One region of the Pedobacter sp. G11 genome, then DNA from elsewhere that is predicted to be linked to it. Evidence: riboswitches for the same ligand, from Rfam matches in the RefSeq annotation. Region 1 holds a riboswitch; the other holds the start of a gene.

Region 1 (8,117 bases):
TGGATCTAGTCTGCTTAATAAGCTAGTCAAAACAAGTGAACAGGAAGGCATCTGGACTTTGCAGGCTGGAATTTTTCCGGAAAATGCATCAAGCTTAAAAATCCATGAGAAAGCTGGTTTCAGGATCCTTGGTATTAGGGAAAAGATTGGAAAACAACATGGCATTTGGCGGGATACCGTCCTATTAGAAAGAAGAAGTCAAACCATAATTTAAAGTAAATTGAAAAATATATTAGTCCTGTGTACAGGAAATAGCTGCAGAAGCCAGCTTGCTGAAGGTTACCTGCATCATTATGCAGAAGGTAAAGCCAATATCTATAGTGCCGGGATTGAGACTCATGGTGTGAACCCTAAAGCGGTTCAGGTCATGGCAGAAGACCACATTGACATTTCATCCCACACTTCTAACCACGTAGATGAATACTTGTCTATTCATTTTGATGCAGTGATCACCGTATGTGACAATGCAAACGAAGCCTGTCCTTATTTCCCAGGCAAGGTAGAACGCTTTCACCAGAACTTTCCGGATCCTGCAAAAGCAACAGGAACGGATGAAGAAATCATGGACGAATTCAGAAGGGTCAGAGACCTGATCAAAGTTTACTCGGCTGACTTTATCAGCGAACATATAAACCAAAAGATTTAATGAGTGCAAATAATTGTGCCCCTGTGTCCGAAAGAAAGAAACTTGGTTTCCTTGACAGGTATTTAACCTTATGGATATTCATTGCTATGGCGCTGGGAGTGAGCATAGGTTATTTCGTTCCTTCATCTTCCGGGTTTATTAATTCGTTTTCCAGTGGCACTACAAATATCCCTTTAGCTATTGGACTGATCCTGATGATGTACCCTCCGCTTGCAAAGGTGAGTTATGAAAAAATGGGAGAAGTATTCAAAGACACCAAAGTATTGAGCGTTTCGCTAATACTAAACTGGGTAGTCGGGCCTTTACTAATGTTTTTTTTGGCCATCATATTCTTAAAAGACTATCCGGAATATATGGTGGGACTGATCCTGATTGGACTTGCCAGATGTATTGCCATGGTGGTGGTCTGGAATGAACTTGCCGAAGGAAACAGGGAATATGCAGCGGGACTAATTGCCTTAAACAGTATTTTCCAGGTCTTGTTATACAGTGTATTTGCCTATATTTTTATTACGGTATTGCCGCCTTATTTTGGATTGAAAGGCCTGGAAGTCAATATTACCATTGGCGAAATTGCAAAAAGTGTGGCGGTTTATCTAGGGTTACCTTTTGCGCTTGGAATCATTTCAAGATATGCGCTGATCAGTCTTAAGGGAAAAGAATGGTTTAATAATGTCTTCGTACCTATGATTTCGCCCATTACCCTTATTGCTTTACTTTTCACGATTGTGATCATGTTCAGTTTAAAAGGAGAGTTAATCGTACACATCCCGATGGATGTGGTTAGAATTGCCATTCCACTGGTCATTTATTTTTCCATCATGTTTGTCATGAGCTTTTTTGCAGGACGTTATTTTGGGGCAGATTACTCCAAGAGCGCTTCTATCGCATTTACGGCAACCGGGAACAATTTTGAACTCGCTATTGCAGTAGCCATTGGCGTATTTGGGATCAATTCAGGTCAGGCATTTGCCGGAGTGATCGGACCTTTAGTAGAAGTCCCTGCACTGATCGCCCTGGTGAACCTTGCTTTTTACATCAGGAAAAAATATTATCTTTCTAATCCTGTAAATTCAAGAAAATAATGAATATTATACTTTTTCATGAATGAAGGGCTTAAATTACCCCATATAAATAGCGAGGTGTCTCAAAAAACGAACTTTAATTTGTCATTATATTTTATCATTTACTCATTATCAAAAACTAAAAATTGAGTTTGATTAATGAAATGAGTTTATGATTATATAGGAAAAAAGCGGAGTACAGCAGTATAATCGTAGGCAACTCTGCTAAGTATAATCCATTCTTAAGCCACGCCTCCTGAAAACTTATTAAATAATCAGGGAATAATGAAAATAAAATGAATGGAATAAATTTGCCTATTTATAAAAATGAAAGGGCAACTAGAATGCTGCCCTTAATCAATTAATGCTCACGGTGATTGGCATCTTAAGCAGCTACTCCTGTCATTCTTCTGCATTCTTCCGCACAAGCCTTACAAGCATCTGCACATTCCTGACAATGCTGGGTATGATGATTACTACACTCATCTCCGCATTGCTGGCAAATATCTGCGCAAATACGGCAAATGTCTTGAGCAAAAGAGCTACCCATACTCATCAATTGAGCGGCAGAGTAGCAGATGGCTGCACATTGCATATCAAGCTCAATACACCGCGCCATCATTTTCACGTCTTCTTCCTGAGTGCATGAACTTGCACAATGATTGCAAATTGAAGCACACTTTAAGCATGCATCAATACAGTTTTTCCATTCATGGTATCCCATAACTTTAATTTTTTAGGGTTATAAAAAAAATTCCTATATAGATAACATGGTTATTTCCAGGCGGTTTCATTTTGTTTAAGAAAAGCTTTAATCCCGTGATATGATGCTTGTTTAAACGGTAGAAGAATAAGAAACTGGTTCTCGTATTCAAATAAGGAGGAATAGTGATAAATTAAATTCTCAACACCTACTTTAAGATTTTGCACATCATTTTATTAGTATTATATTTGCAATACGGAAATGGTGTCCTTCCGATTCAACCGCTTTTTTCAAAAGCTGATGGCGCCTACAATAGAAATTCCAGCAGGTAATAAAATCTGCCGGTCAAAGTATTGTAGGTGAAAAAATTAAAAATAAATTCTCAACTCTTATTGCTGGCAGCTATCTTAATTGCGCTTGTCTTACTTTGTCTGTCTGCCAAAGTGAGATCAGTGTTAGCAATGGTCCTGCCGGTTGAAACTGAATGGTTCTTGTGGATAAATCAGCACCATAATGCATTCTGGGATACGATCATGTACTGGGCCAGTGATAAGCGTTTTTGGCTTCCTTTTTATGCCTTCATTATTTATTGCCTCTTCCAGAATTTCTGCAAAAAAATTTGGCAGGTTCTTATTACCATTGCGCTACTAGTTGCTAGTGCAGATCAGATTGCTTCAGGACTGATTAAAAACACCGTTAAGCGTCTACGCCCTTCCCATGAACCGAATCTAACTACGATCATTCATTTAAGTAAAGCAGGTGCGGGTGGGATGTATGGATGGCCATCCGCTCTTTCATCACCTATCTTCAAAAGCATTCTTTCCGCTGGTTCGGCATTTACCGGATCATTGCCGGAGCAACGGTTCTTGTACTCATTTACTTTGGAATTATTCAATAACGGAAAATTAACATAAAACTATGTGGTGGATCTACGCGCTATTATCAGCTTTCTTTGCTTCCCTTACGGCCATCTTTGCAAAAGTCGGCGTAACCAATGTCAATTCTGATTTGGCTACTGCCATACGAACGGTGGTAATACTGATTGTAGCCTGGGGGATCGTAATGGCCAGAGGCGAACTTAAAGGAATTACGGAACTGTCAAAGCATAACCTGCTATTTCTTTTTTTATCTGGCCTTGCCACCGGCTTGTCCTGGATATTCTACTACAAGGCTTTGCAGATCGGGAAAGTGTCCCAGGTCGCCCCTTTTGATAAGTTGAGTGTTGCCCTAACTATTATACTTGCAATGGTGTTCCTGAAAGAAGCTCTTACCCTGAAAGTATTCTTTGGTGCCCTGCTGATCATTGGGGGAACACTGGTTTTGATCTTTTGAGAAACTCAATTATTTGTAAGCAACCGAAATACTAAAAATCAATATAAAACAAAAAACTATGAAATTAACTAAAATTCATGCCCGTGAAATTTTGGATTCCAGGGGCAATCCGACAGTAGAAGTAGAAGTCACTCTTAACGGAACAACAGCAAGGGGTATTTCTCCATCCGGGGCAAGTACGGGTGAAAAAGAAGCCGTAGAGCTTAGAGATGGTGATCCAGAGCGCCATAATGGTAAAGGCGTGGAAAAAGCAGTAAAAGGGATTAACGTCGAAGTCGGCAAATCAGTCACCGGCTTATCCTTTGAGGGTCAGCAGGCCTTCGATGATCATATAATTGGTCTGGATGGAACCGAGAATAAATCAAGGCTCGGCGCAAATGCGATGCTTGCGGCCTCAATCGCCTTCGCCCGGGCTTCGGCCGTTGCAAAAGGGATTCCCTTGTATAGGCAGCTAGTGGAAAGGGAAGGTTACGTAATGCCCGTACCGTGCATGAATGTCATTAATGGGGGAAGGCATTCTGATAACAACATCGATTTTCAGGAATTTATGATTGCCCCTCATAACGCCCCCTCGTTTAAGGAAAGTATCCGTATGGGCGAAGCTGTTTTTCATTCCCTGAGAAGTCTGCTAAAAGCGAAAGGCTATTATACCGGAGTTGGTGACGAAGGTGGGTTTGCGCCAAATCTGAGTTCTAATGAGGAAGCCGTCCAAATCATCATGGAAGCGATACATATTGCCGGTTTTGCTCCAGGCAAGGATATTTCCCTTTGTCTTGACCCAGCGACCAGCGAAATGTGGAATAATGGAAAATATGAATTTTATAAAAGTTCTAAAGAACGGATCACAACAGATGAAATGATTGGCTTTTGGGAAGGATGGTTAAAAGAGTACCCAATTATCCTGTTGGAAGACGGGTTGGGCGAAAACGATTGGGAGGGATGGAAAAAGCTGACCAGCCTTTTGGGAGACAAAGTGGAATTGGTTGGAGATGATATATTCTGCACCAACCCGAGTATTATCCAGCAGGGAATCGACCAGGGCATTGCAAACAGCGTACTGATTAAATTGAACCAGATCGGTACAGTTTCCGAAACGCTAAAGGCCGTAGAACTAGCCCAAAAAAACGGTTACAATTGCTTTATTTCTCACCGCAGTGGTGAAACTGAAGACACGACAATTGCGGATCTGGTTGTCGCTACCGGTGCGGGGCACATCAAAACAGGAGGTGGCTGCCGCTCTGAAAGGGTATCTAAATTTAACCAGTTGCTTCGGATAGAAGAAGAACTTGGTGATAGGGCATCATTTGCAGGAATCAATACTTTTTATAAAAAATTATAAATCAGCCGCTAACCTACAATGAAACATAATAAATTTTTATTTGAACACCTTTCGGTTTTTAAATATGCGGTTCGATGGACGCTGCTTATACTTCCTGTTGCCATTGCAATAGGAAGTATGGTTGCCTTGTTCCTTTGGCTGCTAGGCTGGGCCATTCACTTTCGCTTTCAGCATACCTGTCTCATTTTTCTGCTACCTTTAGCAGGTATTGTGATCCACCTGATTTATCAGTCAGTTGGTAGGTCCTCAGAAAAAGGAAATAACCTGATCATGGATGAAATCCATAGGCCGGGTGGTGGAGTGCCCAGGCAGATGGCGCCAGTAATCTTAATAACTACAGTGATTACCCATTTGTTTGGCGGATCGGCTGGAAGAGAGGGAACCGCGGTACAAATCGGAGGAAGCATCGCAGGAATGTTTAGCCGCTGGTTTAAGCTAAATGAGGTAGACACCAAGATGCTCCTTACCGCGGGAATTGCAGCCGGGTTTGGGGCGGTGTTCGGAACACCGCTCACCGGTGCCATATTTGCAATGGAAGTTCTGGCCATTGGAAGAATAGAGTACAAGGCTTTACTTCCCGCATTAATTGCCAGCGTGCTTGGTGATCTTACTGTCTCTGCCTGGGGCATCCATCATACCGCTTATCACATCGATCTCATAGAGAAAAGTGCCTACTTTCTATCTGAATACCTGCCGGTAAACCTACTCCTGCTTAGTAAGGTTATTCTAGCATCCACATTGTTTGGTCTGGCCAGCTACCTGTTTGCTGTAATGGTGCATGAGATCAAGGCCTTTTTTTCTAAAGTATGTAAGATCCAGTGGCTTATTGCTGTTATCGGTGGTCTGATTATTATAGGCTTGACTTACGCCATCGGGAAACCGGATTACTTAAGTTTGGGCGTGGATAGCGAATACCAAGGAGCCGTTACAATTCCCTCTGCTTTTCAGCCTGGTGGAGCAGATACTTGGAGCTGGTTATGGAAGACCATTTACACAACTTTAACATTAGGAACTGGATTTAAAGGTGGTGAGGTAACGCCTTTGTTTTATATTGGCGCAACATTAGGCAATGCACTTTCGACCTTATTAAATGCTCCAGTTAGTTTGTTTGCTGCCCTTGGATTTATTGCTGTTTTTGCTGGTGCAACGAATACACCCCTTGCCTGTACGATTATGGGTATAGAACTTTTTGGTAGTGAATACACCATGTTTTTTGCGGTAGCCTGTTTTACAGCCTATTTTTTCAGTGGCCATTCAGGTATATATTCTTCACAGCGTATTGCGGTACCCAAAATATTTACGGGAACATAAAATATTGACTTATCCTGTTCCTGTGGATTATCATAAAGAGGTGAAATTTTTATAAGATCCTTGACCAATGCAATCAGCAATTTATATCAAAAAACAACGCTATATCGACCGCTTTCCTTCCTCTCTTTTCTAAAGCATCAAGTACAGATGATTTAACTGCCTATGTTGTTTTAATAAGGTAGAGCAGTAAAAGTATACTAGCTATGAAAACTAAAGCGGTTAAAACTTTAACAAAAAGTGTTGAATGGTAATACACCCCCTGATTCAATTGTTCTTTCGTTGAATTATATCTTAAGTAAGAACAAATGATAGTAATTGCTCCCAGGGCAACTAGAAAAATCCCGATAATGCGGGAATCTCCGGTTTGGTGCAGTGGTACTTTACTCCCCAGTGCAGCACTGATCTGCTTGATAAATAGCGAGAATTTCATTACCACGAAACCAAATCCCATGATACCAATACTGGTTCTGATCCAGGCCAAAAATGTTCTTTCATTAGCCAAATGGTCTCCTGCATGCTGTTTGGTATTTTCTTGTTCTTGAATTTTCATCTTGTTCTGTATCGGTATATAAGCAACATATTTTGCATGTTATGTCAATATCGATGCCAGTTTGGAGATGATAACCCTGGTATCCCGGATGCAAGCAAGCCTGTTTGATTCAGTGCCGGCAGGATAGCAGGTAACTGCAATTTCTTCGATAAACGATAAGCCTGATAGGTCAATAGATTCTTTAACCTCTTGTTCAATGCTTTTCATTAGGATCATGATTAATCGGGGTTGATATGTTCTGATTTTATGAGCTAATTGCTCTATTCCACCCTGCCTTTGGTTCTTTCTGATTTTCACTGACGATTTATCAATAGGTGTACAAGTTAGATGTTCCAAAAAGCATCCAGTGCCCTTAAAGAACTGCAAAAAATCTTCTACAGATTTAAAATCGCCAAATACCTCACTAAATGCAAGATAAATTGTTCGAAACAGATTAGTATTTCCCAGGTAAAAATGTTTATCGCCACCTCCAGGAGCTTCAGAAACAAAGAGCAGCAGCACTTTAGCTGGCTGATATTTCCTCGAAATTTCGGTAACACTATACATTGTAGTTGTAGCTTTTAGCGAAGCGCATAAATAGTTCCGCCAGAGCGTCCGGCTGACCATGAAGCTGAATGAAATGAAACGGCCTTTCGATAACCATATCCTTGATATCTATGATGCGGCATTCATTGTTCTTGAGCTCTTTCAATATGGAGTGGATAGATAAAAAAGCCAGGCATTTGCTGTGAATCAGATAGGATTTAATGCTTTCGGTACTACCTAACTGCATTTCTATATTTAAGTCCCCCACCTTTATCCGGTGTGCTTTTAAAGCATATGCAATAACATCTAGTGTACCAGAACCAGGTTCACGAAGTAATAAATCATAATCCTTCAACTCATTCGGTTTGATTATTTCCTTTTTCATGGCATAATTGTGACCAGAACACACCAGCACCAGCTCATCTTTTAGATATTGTTCGTATTTAATCTGTGGGTTCCGGGAGATGCCTTCAATGATTCCAAAATCTATTTCCTTAGCAATCAAACGCTGCTCTACATCTTCTGTATTTCCGGTAACCAGTTGGATTTGTATATCCTTAAACTTATTGTGAAACTGTGCCAATACAGGTGGAATGATATATTGTGCCACAGTACTGCTGGCACCAATCCTCAATATTCCTTTATGC
Region 2 (8,117 bases), 1.4 Mb from region 1:
CAGAAGATGCCAAAAAATCTCCTGAAGAAGTTGCAAAAATTACTGACCCTAAAAAGGAATTGGCTTTTGAAGCTAAAGGCGTGGTAATTTTGGATAAATAAGCGCAAGGATGAAAGAGCAAAGAGCAAAGAGCAAAGATAAAGGAGCAAGGATTAAAGCGCAAAGGATAGCTCAATAAAAAAGCCTCAAAATTTTTAAAATTTTGAGGCTTTTTTTATGCTAATAGATTGAACTATAAAACCCAGTTCCAACCAAATTCATCTGTTGCCAAACCGTAACGAATATCATTTAGTTTTTTAGCGATTCCATTTGAAACATTTCTTGTAGATGGATCGGTTAATTTATAGGTTTCGCCAAGGTAACCAATTTCACCTACGTGAGTTACTGTTGCAGCAGTACCCGCAGCAAAAGCTTCCGTTAAGCTTCCATTTTCAATTCCTTCAATTACTTCTTTCACAGAAACACGGCGTTCTTCAACCTCAATGCCAGCTTCTTTTGCAAGTTTGATAATGGTATCGCGAGTGACACCATCCAACACGGTGCTGCGTACGGAAGGAGTAATCAATTTACCATTAATTACAAAAATTAAATTGGCTGTTCCAGCTTCTTCAATATACTCATGAGTAACTGAATCTGTCCAGATTAATTGATCGAATCCTTCCTTTTTTGCTTGCTCGAAAGGATACAAAGAACGGGCGTAGTTCCCTGCTGTTTTAGCAAAACCAACGCCTCCTTCATCTGCACGTGTAAATTCAGTCTCAATCTTAACTTTCAATGCTGAACTATAATACGGACCAGTTGGTGTTGTCAGCAAAGCAAACTTATATGTATCTGAAGCTTTTACGCCAAGGTAAGGATCGGTTGCAAACATCACTGGACGAACATACAGGGCATAGTCTTCCTGATTTGGTACCCATTTTTCATCAACATTTATCAGCGCTGCTAAACCCTGCATGAAAACTTCTTCAGGAATAGTTGGCATCGACATTCTGGCAGCTGACTTATTGAAGCGTTCAAAATTCTTATCAGCTCGGAAAACACTAATCTTACCATCTGGTTGGCGATAAGCTTTTAAGCCTTCGAAAATAGCCTGACCATAATGAAGCGCTGAAATTGCCGGACTCATTGGAATAGGTCCGTAAGGAATAATTTGTAAATTTTTCCATTCGCCGTCTTCATAATCAGCGGTAAACATGTGATCGGTAAAAACCTTACCGAACGGTAATTGAGAAAAATCAGTAACTGTCAACCGTGTCTGATCAGCTTTAGTGATTTTTATATCTAATGTCTCGGTCATATTATTAAATTTTGAATGATAGAATTTCGAATGATATGCAAGCTGCAAATTAACCCACTCAATCTTTCAGTTATTCGATCATTGTTTTATTTGCGCAAATTAGGAAAAAACGAGCTTTTCTAATAGTGTTTTATGATATTAATCTTTGTTTTTGAGTGTTTTGAGTACACTAAGCACCCATCCTCTACCCCATTCTGCCATCTGCTCGTCCGTCCATAAAAATGGATAAAAGATTCTTTTTTGAAAACGTGGGGGCAAATATTTTTGCCAGTTTGTTCCACCAGTTGCAGCCACATCAACCGGGTCTTTTTCCAAATATCGAACGGCAGATTTATAATGAGACAAAGGCCACTCTACATTTACATACAGATCAAGCTTACGTAATTCATCGGCAAGCACTGAAACATCTGCTCCTTTAGCAGCCAGTTGATGATAAAGCGCAGAAAAATTGGTCAAAGAACGATCTTTAGCCAGCTGCAAAAATTGAGCAGCATATTTTTTAATAAACTGCTTTAAAGTTAAAGTTTGTTTTCCAGTTGCTAATTCGGTTGCACCAAATTTCCAATAGATATTTTCAAATTGTTCTTCAATGGTTGCGCTACTTAGTTCATCACGCTTGCTCTTATCCACAAGGCGGATAAAATCTGTGGCACAAATTTCAATCATACGGTATTGACCAGATTGGAAACCACTTGCAGGCAGAAGGGACATGCGGAATTTCAAAAATTGTTCTTTCTCCATGCCATCAACCATAACCTCAAAAGAAGTAGTCAGAGCATTAAAGTATGCATTGATTCTTTTAACCCTAGCTGTAAAAAACTCAACTGTTAAATTTTCATGTTCCGCAATCTGTCTGCACTCATGTAAAGCCAGTTTAAAATAAAGTTCAGTTATCTGATGATACATGATGAAAATTTCCTCATCAGGAATAGGCGTTTTCGGACTTTGCAGACTCAACAGGGTATCTAGATGGATGTAATCCCAATAGGTCAGAAAATCGGCATAAAGCAGGCCATCAAGATAGGAAGCCATATCCTGCCCCATTGCAGTATACTTTTCCTGTAGTTGATTTAGTTTATCTTTAATTTCTGGTGTAAAATCCATTGTTTTGTTTTATCCATACAAAGTTGATAAAGATTTTGGTAGAACTAACTAAAAATCTCTACTTTTGAAGCAATGGCGATGGGGTACCGCCAAAACCGCCAGAACAGGCTGATGACTCCTACGATTTTATTTAAAATTGAATTCAAATGCCTGTTAAAAAGTTAACGGAAGAATTTCTTCTGTCTTTTAGTCTCTTAGTAAAGCAAGATTTTGGTCGCGTTTTCTTGAATATTCTTAAGTGGTTATTCTTTTCTGTAACGATTGGATGCATTGTTGGCTCTGCCTCTGCATTATTTTTAGTAACTCTTAATTGGGCAACGAATTATCGCGAAAGCCATCTCTGGATAATTTCCATTTTGCCTATTGCCGGTTTAGTTATTGGTTTGGCTTACCAATATTGGGGTAAAGAAGTAGTAAAGGGAAATAATCTTTTAATTGAGGAATTACAATCGCCAAAAAAAATAATACCACTGGTTATGGCACCTCTTATTTTCGCAGGCACTATTATTACTCATTTATTTGGTGGCTCTGCCGGACGAGAGGGAACGGCCGTTCAAATTGGTGGCGCTTTTGCAGATCAATTTACTAAGGTATTTAAACTAAACCCCAATGATCGAAAAATCATTTTAATTAGCGGCATAAGTGCGGGCTTCGCATCCGTTTTTGGAACACCACTGGCTGGTGCTGTTTTTGGGTTGGAGGTTTTTGTAGTTGGATCTTTAATGTACAGTGCCATTTTGCCCTCGTTTATTACTGCTATAATTGCTGATTATGCTTGCAAAGCCTGGGGTGTTGGCCATACACACTATTCAATATCGGCAATACCAGAAATGAATACGATATCTTTACTATTATCGATGACAGCTGGAATTTTATTTGGCTTAACCGCCAGAAGCTTTTCAGCCCTAAATCATTCCATTTCAAACCTATTTAGTATTATCAAATATCCACCTTTAAGACCACTTTTTGGAGGGATTTTACTTATTGCCATGATCTATCTAATTGATAATACTCGCTTTATTGGCTTGGGTATCCCTGTTATCTCTGAATCGTTTACGAAGCAAGAACCCTATTATACTTTTGCCATTAAACTCTTTTTAACAGCACTAACCTTAGGCTGTGGATTTAAAGGTGGAGAAGTAACACCATTGTTTTTTATAGGTGCAACACTAGGCAGTTTCTTGAGTGTTTTTATGCCTTTACCCGTTGGGTTATTGGCAGGAATGGGCTTTGTTGCCGTTTTTTCTGGGGCGGCAAATACGCCATTGGCTTGTATTTTTATGGGTGTAGAATTATTTGGAACCGACTCAGGAGTTTTCATCGCCTTGGCTTGCATAACAGCCTATTTATTTTCTGGCCACAAGGGTATATACAGATCGCAAATGATCGGCAGCTCTAAGCATTTATTTTTAAAAAGGCATCAGTTTTTACGATAGTTTCTGCTAAGCACTTTGTGAATTGGCTTTGGCAACTTACATTTATCAAATCGATAATTGAGCTCCCAAAGCCTTGTAAATTAATACAATACCCTAAACTTGATGGTATGTTCAATCTTCTTCAGTGATTTAAATAACTGTTTATCGTATTCTGTATTGATATCTGTGATGGCATATCCAATTTCAGGGTTAGTCATTAAAAACTGACTCACAATGTTAATATCATGTTTAGCAAAAACGGTATTGATTTTCGCCATGATACCCGGAACGTTTTTGTGAATATGAATTAACCTGTGCGATTTATCAATTTTAGGCAACTGTAAATTGGGAAAATTGCTACTCAGATACGTTGCGCCCGTATTCATAAAATCTGCAACACGCTTAGGTACAAAATCAATGTTTCGGGGATTATTTTTCGGATCATCGAAAACCACGATGCCTTGTTTGGTACAAAGGTCTAGGTCAATTTTGTTTTTAGCGTTACCTAAATAACCAATCGTTTTGAGCTTGGCTGCGTTCTTCAATTGTTCCCTATCCATTTTCTCGCCGTCACCGAAAATGATGATGCCAACATCCTTCACATATTTTTCTTCGAACGAGGTTTTATGCCTGATGGATAAACCATCATTTTTTAATATCGAAATAGTTAAAGGATCTACATTCCCGATAACCAGACACAAGATTCTATTTTTTGGATAAGAAATGGCTCTTGGCAGATCATTTACGTAGAGAAACTCGTCGAAACTCGGTGTAACATGATCGGCCCTGGAAACAATACTTTCACGGGCAATATTTTCCGTAAAAGCAAAAAACTTGTTAATCAATCCACTTTCGCGTAATTGAAAATCAGAATAACCATCACCAATACCGAACAGTTCGCCTTCCAACTTTAAATGCTGCAACAATTTCACCTTCCCACCTTCCTCGCTCAAAGGATTGGCATGGTCATAATCGATTATTTTTCCATCACCTGTGGTTACAAAAGTGTTGGCATAAATATTCTCCTTTTTAATATGATACTGACTCACTACCGGGGTGATAAATTCCTTAAATCCTCCGGAAACGATGAGTACTTCGTCTGCATGTTTTTTGAAAAACTCAGCATTGCGGGAAAATGAAGTGGAGACTTTTTTCTTTAAATGTTTAATCAGCAGCTTTAGATGGTCTTCATTCGCTTCTAAAAGCTTAACTCGCTGCGCCAAACTTTCGGAAAAGGAAAGTTTACCTTCCATTGCAAAGTTAGTATAGTCTTCAATTTTTTGGAAAATAGCCTCTTTGTCTGGGTGGTTCTTCAAAGAGATTCTGGCGAGTTCATCAAGCGCTTCTACCTGTGTAAAAGTGCTATCGAAATCGATAATGTAATACGCTTTTTGTTTGGGCATTATTTTAAATGTTGGATAATTTCTCGAATGCTTTGTTCAACTGGTTTAAAAACGATTCCAGTTTGATCAATCACCTTATTATTATTGTAATAACTTAATGTAACACTGCTGTTTGCGGTATCTTTTGTTATTGATGGCTCTTTACCAGTGAAAACAGAAATAAATTTCAGTGCCCTCCAGGCTATGCCAAGCATCCAGGGTTTTGCTTCTTTGGTAGGTGGCTTAACTCCAAAACCGTTTGCGATTTGAGTAAACAAGTGTTTGTAATGAACATCTCCCGCGGAAATGATATAGCGTTCTCCTGAAACTTCACTATCCATCAATAAAATCATCGTTTTGGCAACATCTTCAACATCTACAAAACCCGATGCGCCATCAGTATAAAATGGGAAGCCATCCTTTACCAGTTTGAAAATGGCACCGCTTCCTTCAAAGCCCGCATTTTTGCCAATAATTACTGATGGGTTTACGATTACCGCATTTAAACCTTCATTAACGCCCCGCCAAACTTCCATTTCACCCTCGTACTTAGACAGGCCATAAGCGTGGGCTTTTGCATCATATTCCCAAAAATCCTTTTCAGTAATTTCTTTATTCCCTTTTTTTGCAAGCCCCAGTGCAGCAATGGAGCTTACATGTAAAAGCCTGCAGTTACGTTCTATGCAAAGGTTTACGATATTAGACGTACCATCTATATTTACATGAAATAACTTTTTTTTGTGCTTAGCATTGAGTGAAACAAATGCCGCACAGTGGTAAACCTGCGTAACATTTTCAAAAGCATCTTCTAAATCAGATAGTTCATTGATGTCGGCTTCAATCCATTCTACTGTACTGATAGCTGAAATGAGTGCGGGAATTTTTGAGTTTTTCCGTTTCAACGCCCGAACTGCTAAACCTTTATCGGTTAACTGTTTTATCAATTCAGATCCTAAAAATCCCGTGCCTCCGGTTACCAGTATCATTTTATTTTTTTCGAGCTATATGTGGAAATACGCATTCAAAAATAGATATTTGAGCCGAGAGTTTTAAATATATGTCATTAACGGATTTCTTTTCCCCAGTAAACGTAGATAGTTTTACACCAAAACAAGGATTTTTAACCAGTCAGCTGGGTTTAAAAGCCCACATTTTTACAGAATCATTTCCTGATTTTGAAGAAAACACTTACGATTTAGCCATTTTCGGCGTACTGGATGGTAGAGGTGCAGTTAATAACGAAGGCTGTGCGCTGGCACCTGATTATTTCAGAGAAAAGTTTTATAAATTAAATGAAGGCGCTTTTACAAGCAGAATTGTTGACCTAGGAAACATCAAACATGGGGCTACGATAGCTGATACTTATGTTGCCGTTAAAATGGTGGTTTCGGAGCTGATCAAGAAAGATATTATTCCAATTATCATTGGTGGAGGACAGGATTTAACTTATGCACAATATCTTGGTTATGAAGATTTAGAGCAAAAAGTTGATCTGGTGATTATTGATAATCAATTTGATATTGGCGATGATGACAATGAAGGAATTGCAACCCGGTCAGATTGCTATTTAAACAAAATATTTCTTCATCAACCCAACTATCTGTTTAACTACAGCAATATCGGCTATCAGACTTATTTTGTAAACCAGGAGAGTTTGAGTGTGATGGATAAGCTGTATTTTGATGTGCATAGGTTAGGCGAATTTGCACAGGATATTACTTTAACAGAACCAATTATCCGCAATGCGAATATGATTAGCTTCGATCTTGGCGCAATTCGTTCGGCAGATGCAGCAGCAAATGCAAATACAACACCAAATGGCTTTGATGGCGAAGAAGCTTGCAGAATTGCCCGTTATGCAGGCATGAACGATAAGTTAACATCAATAGGATTTTATGAGTTTAATCCGGCTTATGACAATAATAGCCAAACCGCCTTTTTACTGGCGCAAATGATCTGGTATTTTATGGATGGCTTTTATGCACGGAAAAAAGATTTTCCTTTAACGCCAAAATCGCAATTTATGATTTACAGAACCAGTTTAAAAGATGGGTCAGGGGAAATGGCATTTGTAAAGAGTAAAAAGTCAGACCGCTGGTGGATGCAGGTTCCCTACCCTTCCGGGCAGTCAAAAAATGAGCGCTACCACTTGGTTCCTTGCCGTTATGATGATTACCAAACTGCTGTAAATGGCGAAATGCCAGATTTATGGTGGAGAACCTTCCAAAAGCTATCATAATTTTACACAAGCTTTTACGTTCTAAAAAGCATATATTCCTAACTTTGAAAAACACTAAATCATTTCAATGAAAAAAATATTTTTGGCTGCAATTGCATTATTGCCATTTGCAGCTTTCGCTCAAAAACCTTTTACTTTAAATGGAACAATAAAAGGACTTAAAACCGGTGATAAAATTTACCTGGTTTACCGAGCTGGTGACCAATCAATCACCGACTCTACTACCGTAACCAACGGAGCATTTGCATTTAAGGGTGCGTTGACTGATCCGGCTTCGGGAAATTTGTTCCTGAACAAAAACCCGTATGTTAACCGCCCCGGAAAAGATGAGATTCTAGATTATAATACTTTTTATCTGGAGCCTACAAATATTAAAATAAACGGTACTGATTCTTTGAAAACAGCAGTAATTTCCGGATCGGTAATTAATGAAGAAAGTAAAAAACTCAAAGCTTTAACCAAGCCGGTTGATGAACAACTTAAAGCCATTAACCTGGAATATTCTAAACTTAGCCCTGAGCAGCAAAAAGATCCAAAAATCAGAGAAGATGTGATGAGCCGCTATGAAAAAGCAGCTGAAGGCATGACTCCACTTTTGCTTCAATTTGCTAAAGCTAATCCAAAATCTTATATCAGTTTAACAGCTATCGGTCAGCTTGCAAGTAACCCTGAAAAAGGTG

Evidence for each region. A riboswitch is a leader RNA that binds a small molecule or an ion and turns the genes downstream of it on or off. The one in region 1 is predicted to bind fluoride.
Region 2: it holds a riboswitch for fluoride, as region 1 does, so the genes downstream of both, EA772_RS07780 (voltage-gated chloride channel family protein) here and EA772_RS01745 (hypothetical protein) in region 1, are expected to answer to the same signal.

Annotation. Positions count from the first base shown of each region.
Region 1 covers NZ_CP034190.1:410,812-418,928, forward strand. Annotated here, with positions in the region: gene EA772_RS01725 (GNAT family N-acetyltransferase) at 1-214, shown strand, start outside; gene EA772_RS01730 (arsenate reductase ArsC) at 221-646, shown strand; gene arsB (ACR3 family arsenite efflux transporter) at 646-1,731, shown strand; gene EA772_RS01740 (four-helix bundle copper-binding protein) at 2,096-2,332, opposite strand; fluoride riboswitch at 2,662-2,730, shown strand; gene EA772_RS01745 (hypothetical protein) at 2,773-3,327, shown strand; gene EA772_RS01750 (EamA family transporter) at 3,332-3,745, shown strand; gene eno (phosphopyruvate hydratase) at 3,804-5,084, shown strand; gene EA772_RS01760 (voltage-gated chloride channel family protein) at 5,103-6,395, shown strand; gene EA772_RS01765 (YidH family protein) at 6,556-6,945, opposite strand; gene EA772_RS01770 (hypothetical protein) at 6,985-7,491, opposite strand; gene EA772_RS01775 (LysR family transcriptional regulator) at 7,484-8,117, opposite strand, start outside.
Region 2 covers NZ_CP034190.1:1,774,943-1,783,059, reverse strand. Annotated here, with positions in the region: gene EA772_RS07795 (DUF4920 domain-containing protein) at 1-101, shown strand, start outside; gene EA772_RS07790 (branched-chain amino acid aminotransferase) at 233-1,297, opposite strand; gene EA772_RS07785 (tryptophan 2,3-dioxygenase family protein) at 1,436-2,401, opposite strand; fluoride riboswitch at 2,467-2,529, shown strand; gene EA772_RS07780 (voltage-gated chloride channel family protein) at 2,548-3,837, shown strand; gene EA772_RS07775 (HAD-IB family phosphatase) at 3,918-5,219, opposite strand; gene EA772_RS07770 (NAD-dependent epimerase/dehydratase family protein) at 5,219-6,184, opposite strand; gene EA772_RS07765 (formimidoylglutamase) at 6,256-7,437, shown strand; gene EA772_RS07760 (AhpC/TSA family protein) at 7,505-8,117, shown strand, end outside.